Regions from separate parts of the Congregibacter litoralis KT71 genome, predicted to be linked through region 1. Evidence: riboswitches for the same ligand, from Rfam matches in the RefSeq annotation. Region 1 holds a riboswitch; the other holds the start of a gene.
The links. A riboswitch is a leader RNA that binds a small molecule or an ion and turns the genes downstream of it on or off. The one in region 1 is predicted to bind S-adenosylmethionine.
Positions count from the first base shown of each region.

Region 2: linked by a shared signal. The riboswitch ahead of KT71_RS13910 (hypothetical protein) and the one ahead of KT71_RS16855 (hypothetical protein) in region 1 are both predicted to bind S-adenosylmethionine.

Region 1 covers NZ_CM002299.1:3,712,387-3,716,577, forward strand. Annotated here, with positions in the region: gene KT71_RS20810 (hypothetical protein) at 4-162, opposite strand; gene KT71_RS16845 (hypothetical protein) at 261-608, opposite strand; gene KT71_RS16855 (hypothetical protein) at 1,371-1,583, opposite strand; SAM-I-IV-variant riboswitch at 1,586-1,695, opposite strand; gene KT71_RS20635 (hypothetical protein) at 2,756-2,944, shown strand; gene KT71_RS16865 (DNA cytosine methyltransferase) at 2,961-4,191, shown strand, end outside.
Region 2 covers NZ_CM002299.1:3,057,430-3,061,620, forward strand. Annotated here, with positions in the region: one part of gene KT71_RS13895 (IS3 family transposase) at 1-103, opposite strand, end outside; one part of gene KT71_RS13895 (IS3 family transposase) at 103-373, opposite strand; gene KT71_RS13905 (hypothetical protein) at 434-871, opposite strand; gene KT71_RS13910 (hypothetical protein) at 868-1,578, opposite strand; SAM-I-IV-variant riboswitch at 1,981-2,089, opposite strand; gene KT71_RS13915 (hypothetical protein) at 2,506-3,003, shown strand; gene KT71_RS19790 (YcjF family protein) at 3,095-4,191, shown strand, end outside.

The sequences.
Region 1 (4,191 bases):
CATTCATCCATTGGAAAGAAAAGTCATCTCGACGATCCCGTTGGACTTAAAGGAGATAGCTGTAATCAACTGCGCACTTTCTGGACTCCGCAGTCGATTGTCGGCCTGCTTCACCCACGGATCGACGATCTGCGCCCTGTCATCTTCTGTTTGATTCTGCATAAAATTACCCTTTACTCGTTTCAGCACCGCGCCAATGCACTTACGGCCGCTAAACCTCTGGAGTTAGGGTCAGATGCCATGCGAGTTAGTGCGTTTTTCTAAACGTGATAGTCCGGCAGCGATCGCCGGTAGGCCGCTTCCAATACGCCAGGATCTTTAGCGGCTGAGGTACAGAGGTATTCAGGGTTGGGCCTGATTCCAACACGCCCAAGATCGAGTCGATCTGCATCCCAGCAAGTCATCACCGTGATGTCGGCTTCTGTATACCCCTCGCTATGCTCTCTACACGCATCGGTCAGTTTTTTCAGCTGAGATCGTTTCAAGTCAATAGTTTGCGGACATAGCGAAAAAGCAAACTCTGCGGCCCGCTCGCCATGCCATGGGTCATAGTCGTCATTGACGCGAGCCACATCGTGAACAAACGCGAAGTACTCCACGACAGCCACGTCGGCTCCGGTGCTCTGCGCAAGTAGCAACCCATTGCGTCTGACTCGTGCCCAGTGACGAACTCCGTGAATACCGTGCCAATCCAACTCAAATCGCGATCGCAGTAAGCCCAAAAGTGGCTTCGAAATGCGACTGTTCATGATGAGCAGCCTTCATAGCATCCCACAAAGCACCTCATGCCCAGACATCCCAGGTTGTATACACGTCGTAAATACGATCGTCCGGGGCGCATTCGACATAATGACCTGTGAGAAGGTCAACGTTGACCCACTTGATACTAAGGTCATCCCGTCGGTCTCGGTTATATCTCGGCACCAACCCGTGAAAGATATCCCAAGATCTTGGGGCCTTCACGTACCGCGGGATGATGCCGCGCATGCCGGGCGCCAAGAAAAATATGCGTCCGTAACATTCCTTCCAAGGGTACCCATCAAGAACTCCAGATGGCGCACCGATACCATCCCATTCGGAGTCATCGAATTCGATTTCGTTGCACCACCAGTTCGCTAGGGGCCAGGCATACATAGGATCATCTGCTTCCAACAAATCGTAGTGACCCGTCTGCAAATCAACGTCCGCCCAAAGCACCCTATATTTTGGGTAGAACTCCCAACGCGGGTCATCGTCATCGGGCGTCATCTGAACAGTGACAAACCGATCCTTTGGCGGTGTATACAGCGGTCCATCTGTCGACTGCTCTGAACACACGACAGAGGGGGCGGCGAGAGAGAAAGCGCTACCCCTAAGAAAATCACGACGCCTCATAACTCACAAACCAATGCAGCGGGCGCGTCCATCACAATGGCGAATTCACTATGCGCAAGAGCACGGTGCCGAGCGATCAACGGCCATGGATTGGGCAAACGCTTGCGGATGGAGCGAACACGCTCCCCTGCGTAAAAGGCTTTTAAGGACTGCAGCTCGTCATCACTGAAGGGTGATTGAGCAATAACAACAGGCAAAGGGGTATTCATGGCAGGTCTCCTTTATGTTCCATGTCTGCAATGCAGAGCCATTGGCGCATCATTTGGACCACCGTTCCCGGAGTGGGCGGTTGGTGGGGCTATGCCCCTCTTGATGCAGTCGGGAGAGTTACAGTTTTACGGGGAAAAGTAAACCCTCACGGACTTAAGGACTGATCTCGATCACAAAATTTCAGTCTAAAGCAATTTTGCAACCCAACTATAAAACCAATGAGGGCGTGCCAAACGCGAGCTTCTTACATGAATCCGCGTGAGGCCTGTGCAGTGGTTAACTTCGGACCGCAATCCATACCAATGTGCATAGCTAGCGGACGGAGCCGTAGCAGTCGTCTGTGACTTTATCCCTTTAAATGGTCCTCTACTCGAAACTTAGCCACCCATCCATTCGCATAGGAAAGTGGGTGAAAAGGATCTGAAGAGCACCCAACAAATGCTTTCAGGGCTATTCTCAGCTTACTTATAACGTTCTTATCGGCAATGGTAGGCTTCATGCCACCTCTTCGGGAATAACGAGGCTTAGACGCTAACTGCAGTAGAACTGCACCAGCCTTGCTAAGTTTCTTTGTTCGGTCATCCAGTAACTCAGTCTGATGAAGCTCGAAGGTTCCCAGCTGCCTCTCATTGATAAATATTTCGACTCTGTTCTTTGAACAGAGCTTCACCACCACATTCTCCCACTCGACCATCAAGTTATCCCTATCTAAGATAGCGCAACCCCCAACGAGAGCTTTGTTTAAATCACCCTCCATCCCTGATACGCAACTTCAGCGTATTCTTGCCTTCATGCTAAGAGTATCACTGATAAGTAATGTACCGAGAAGCCCTCCAAGCTTGAAGGAAATGTGTTGGGACGGGTCGCCATCCACAATTAAGTCGTAACGCCTATGCTCTTTTTGAATCTGCCGTGCTGACGACCCATTGATCAGCGGAGATACATCTATCGATAATTCAAGGGGCATTGGACTGACATTTGGCTCAGGGGCTTCATGTCCAAAAAAACCCTCGCTACGGCGAGCCTTACCCAAAAACACTACATAGCAGAGTGTTGGCACTCCCTCTGATGTGTACAGTTTGACTACACGTATTATGCGTACTTGTGTGCACTTACGTGGCTTTTGCCTCCTCTCACTGATATCGTTAGTAAGGACTTTGAGTAGTGAAAAGTGGAAAGAGTGTCAGTGCTGTTGTCAGCAATCGAAGCCGAACGCTTTGAGCAGTATTGCAAGGACAAAGGGCACAAGAAGTTCACGCTTATTGCTCGGCTCACAAAAGAACACTCTGAAAAACAACAATTTGCAATTCAAGGTCACATTATCGTGAAAGATCGTGATCGAGACACTCCAGGCAAGTAGATGACTAGAGATCGCAATGAAGATTGCTAAATCAAACCTTTCGTTTAATTCTTTCTTTGCAGGGATAGGTGGTTTCGACTTGGCACTTGAGCGCCACGGATTTCAACCACAGATGCACTGCGAAATTAATGCCTATTGCCAAAAAATCCTGAAGAAGAATTGGCCAAACACCGCTCTAGAGAAAGACATCACTACCCTGGGGCCTGCCTCGATACCTGATGCAAATCTTTGGTGTGGTGGCTTTCCCTGCCAAGACGTTTCTGTTGCTCGCGGCTCTAAGCCAAGACATGGACTGAAAGGGAAAAATTCCGGATTGTTTTTCCCATTTGCCGAGCTTATTGAAAAGAAAAAACCGAGAGTACTACTGATCGAAAATGTGCTTGGCCTTTTAAGCTCTCACAATGGGCAAGACTTTCGAATAGTGTTGGAAACACTATCTTCTATGGGATACAGCATCTCCTGGCGTGTTATGAATTCCAGATACTTTGGCTCACCCCAGTCCCGGCCACGAGTTTTTATTTGCGCTTTTCACGATAATGCGAGAGCAGCAGTTTCAACCCTTTACGAAAACGCCGTTGGCTCCAAACCGGCGAATCAGAGAGCGGGATTCTTGAACTCAAGTGAATGTACTGTCACTGGAGCAAAGGTAGCTGAAGTTGCTTATTGCCTAGCAGCTACATCAGGAAGACACACAGGAACAGACTGGAGTCGGACATATGTGTCGTATGATTCAGATGTGCGTCGCCTCACTCCCGTGGAATGCGAGGGTTTACAGGGTTTTCCTCCTGGCTGGACTGAATTAAGTAAAACTGAAGCTATAGATGTCGCAGATATGGATACACCGCGCTACCAGGCTCTTGGGAACGCCGTTTCGGTGCCGGTAGCAAGCTGGATCGGAAAAAGATTGAAAACAGAGCTGCAAAGACGCACTAGGCCCGATATTACTGATCCGACAGTAGAATTTGCCGACTTTAAAGCTTCTCGCACTCGACATATGAAGCTTTCGGATCTGCACATGTCCACCAAGGCCAATGGATCATATTTGAAATGGCAATCAGGAGGTTTAGTAATTGGCGATGACTGCTGGGACATACCCGCGCCACAAGCACCCAGCCAACCGATCCACAAAAAACTGATTGACGTCATCGAAAAGCGACATCCAGAAACAAAGTATTATTTGAGCCCGAATGCTGCTGCGGGGATACTGCGCCGCGTCAACAGCCAGAATCGCACCCTGTTTGAGCCGA
Region 2 (4,191 bases), 650 kb from region 1:
GATACGTCCAGCAGACGGCACATCGCGGCGACAGAGTGCTCGTGCCGTAGCCGGTGAATCTGCGCGTACCTCACCGGGATTCCTTCGCGAAGTACGCCGCAAACTTTTTTAGCAGATCGCGCTCCTGCTTGACCTCAGCGAGCTCACGCCGGGCACGGGCCAGCTCCATCTCAAGCTCTGTGGGTGCGCGCTGATGCTCACCCACCTGCTTCAGCTTTCCTGCCCGGGCTGCACGCACCCAGTTACTGAGACTGCTCTTGGGGATCGACAGCCGCTCTGCCGCCTTCGCCACCGACATGCCGGTCGACTCAACCAGCTTCACGGCCTCAGCCCGGAACTCCGGCGTGTAAGATGCCTTGGGGATTCTTTCCATCGTTGTCCTCCAGATCGTAAAGATAAACGATCCGATGGACTCCACGAATTCCGACCGACCTCAAAACCTCACCTCTCCTACCGGTGAATCGGCTGACGAGTTGGGCCCCAGATCCAGATCACACAGCAGCTCATACGCACGGACATTAGGACTGTCGTGCAGACACCAAGCGTCGCAAACGGTAGACCAATCCAGCGTGTCATCGGGCTCGATGCCAGTCTCAGCCCATTCCGCCAACGCCTCTTCAACCGGCTCAAAAGAATAGCGCTCGACAAACTGCCGTAGCGTCATTTCCGGCGGCTCCTCTGATGGGTCACCGAGATACAGCGTAAAGCTGTCTGTGATTTCACGTGACGCGATGACGGTCGTATGGGCTGACTTAGGTGCCTGAAGAAGCGCCTCACCATGATTGTCAAAGAAGTTAACTGCTCGCTCATAAAATCGTGGCAATACAAATCCTGTAGCGGCACCGAGGAGGAACTGCCGTCGGGAGATCATGAATTCTCGTCCTCACGGCCTTGGGCCACCATCGTGGGTGGTGCTCCTCCTTGTCTCCTATCGCCAACAAAAGCACGCAGTTCGTCTTCTCCACCCTTTCGACGACAGTAGCCACAACCAAAGGTATTGGAGTCAGTGCTTATGTACAGCGAATGGTTTGTCTCAGAGCAGCGGGCCCGCCAGGCACTTGGGGATGTACCTGTGGGCTCCGGCTGCAGGCGTAACTCTCGGGCTGTACGAACCACGGAGGTTTCAATAGCAGACGCCTGGGAGGCCATCAGATCGCCCTCGCGAGCAATCCCGGTAAGAGTCTTCTGATAGACCTGCTCTGACAGAACACCTGGCACATAGAATCTTCCGGGCCACGCGTGCCCCCAGCGTGCACGTATCAACGCAATGAAAAGACTCTGCGCATCGGTATTGGTATCACCAGAACGATTCGCCAGAACTGCTCGAGCCTGTTTATCTGAAAAAGCCAACGAGGATGGTGATGCAGCGTTGTCGAGATCGTGTGATCTAGGGTGCGCGAACCAGAGCTCTACATGTTCATTGAAGATGCGCAGATACAGCGCCTCAGTAATCGAGTCCGGGCCCAAATTGAGCCCGTAAATACACACCAGCGAGGCATTTTTGGGAACGAGGCCCCCATTATTCTTGCCCCATGGATCAACATCCACCAGCTCAAACGTCTCATTTTTCGCAGTCATGTTGTAACTCCTAATCCCCGAGAATAGTCGGCGTTAATCAGCTCGGGGAACAGAAGCCAGATCAGCCGCTTTAGCTGCATTTTTATCCCGCCCGCAAGTTGGTACTTAAATCGGCGGCGTACCTGTTCTGTTAAGTATCGCTATGTACTGTGCTGTTGAACGCAGCTCATTACCGGTAGCTTCGGAATCATAGAGAAGAATACAAGGCGTCGAGTACAGTCTTCGTAGCCTGAAAGGCGGTTCTATCCTGCGCCCTGTGTCGAGCCACCAGTGGCCATGGATTAGGTAATCGCTTGCTGATAGAGCTCGCCTGTTCGCCCGCGTAGAACGCTTTTAAAGACAGGAGCTCAACGTCACTGAATAGTGCAGAAGCCGGAGTTAAAAATTGAGGGTCGCGCACGGAATATCTCCTTTTTGTTCCATACCTGCGCAGCAGGGCCTATGGCGCATCGATTAACCACCGTTCCCGGAGTGGGCGGTTGGTGGGGACGAACCCCTCTTGATGCCCCTTTATCATCTCATAGCCAAGATCAAATGGCTTGTTCATCAGGCAAAACGTTATCGACTACGTGACAACCGTCACGTTTTGCAACCCCCAAAAGAGCTATCTGTAAGACGCATCTTGAACAATACCCACCACAGCAGCGATTGTTGTACTCGATGAATGAACTGATACTTTGAGGTTTCACACTGGACACCCAGAAAACCCGGGATACCTTGTAGGCGAGATAATTTAGGTGCAACCGATACGATCTCCGGAGGCAAACCGAAATTCGCCTAATTTGTCCGGTCCAAATGGCTGATCTAAGTCAATAAGCGACCGGCCGTTCGAAGTACCATATGCTAGAGGATGGATTGGTCTCGCATTAATAAGGCGAATGTCACAATCGAAGTGGACCGCCATAGAATGCCGAAAAGGAGAAAAAAGTGTCGCAGGTAATGACCCAGACTGATGCTCTTGTAGAGCTGAGACTGCTTACACCAAAAGTAACACTAGACGATCGGGACGATTTCTTCGTCACGTTGATCAATAGTGATCTTCCAATGGAAATTGTCACAAGACTCACAGCGTTGTGGGACGTAACAAGGGAGGTTGGTGGAGAAATTGTGTACGTTGGCAAGCTCATTGTTTACGAAATAATGGAATTCATTGCAAAGTTTCCTCACCTAACCATTGGATTGGCAATTGGCGCAGTGCTGCATACTCTCCTAGCAGCCGTGCCTATAATCGGCCCGATTCTCACCCCGATAGCTGCTGCAGTGAGTGCCAGCATAGGATTTAGATTGGACAGCGGAAAACCGTTATCTGGCAGTTTAGAGGGAACATTAATCAACACGTTCGCTGATATTGTAGCGATGGCAAAATCCTTCCTGCAGTGGTTTCTCAACGTGCTCAAGCTGGCATTTGCAGATGCGACCAACTGACAGATCAGACAGCCAGTCGCGCAAGGAGTTGCTATCGGCACTTAAGCGCCTGGAGAAGGCTCGACCAGACAAAATCGGACTAGCTGGGGACTTGATCAGCACAAGTCTCGGCGTGACTGGGGGCGTTGCCGCGTCCGGATCCGTTGCTGCCGCGGTTGGCGCAACCACAATACTCGGATCCAGTACTCTTGGCGGCGCTTTAGGCGGTATCTTTATTGCCACCACCCCAATCGGCTGGGTGGTTGGAGCCGGGCTCGCTGGCGGCGCACTTGGCTATGGTGCCACACGACTAATTCGAAACGGTGAAGTCCAAGACCGAGCCAAGAAATCAATCTACGAGAGGCTCAAAAAGCGCCTCGCAAGTGCAGAAACTAGCAGTGGCTACGAGGCCATCGATGTACCCATCCAACAATTTGAAATAGACAACAAGGACTCTTACTACGACTTTGTAAAACAGCTTAGAAAGGCCGTCAGCTCACGGACGATATCATCTGAACCCGCGGAGCGTCTGCTTGGGTCCGTCACGTCTGGCGCAATGGGGATACAAGAAGCAAAAAGTATTTTGGGTAACACCCAATCGGAAACAACTTCCGAACCGTCGAAACCCTCTCAGAATCAATGGCTTTCGTTGGACACATATCGCGACTTACTCCAACGCAGCGTGCTAGCGGACGTTGATCCAGAACTGGATCAACTCGAAACGTACCTGCATCAACACGTCCCCCGGATCTGGCTTCTCGGTAAAACCGGTGCAGGAAAAAGCTCACTTATCTCCGAGATCACCGGCCAAAGCGATATCGAGATTGGCAACGGTTTTGAGCCATGTACCGGGGAGATCACACGATACCTATATCCCACTGAACAGCCAATTATGGAGTTCTTGGATACCCGAGGACTGAGCGAAGCTGGCTATGTCGCGACCGATGATGTTAGCGAAGCTTCAAATAATACGCACGCGATTCTGGTGGTCATCAAGATAGACGATCCAGAGCAGTCGGCAGTAATAGAGACACTCTCGAAACTACAAAAACAGTCACTCGAACGCGTTCTTGTGATCTACACCACTCCGCACGGCATAAATGATCCAGCGGAATCGAAAAGAGCTGTCAACCACCTGCATAATCTCCTCAAAAGGCAGCTAAAAATGAACTTGCCGTTCGTTGTTGTCGATTTTTCGACCAAAACGAA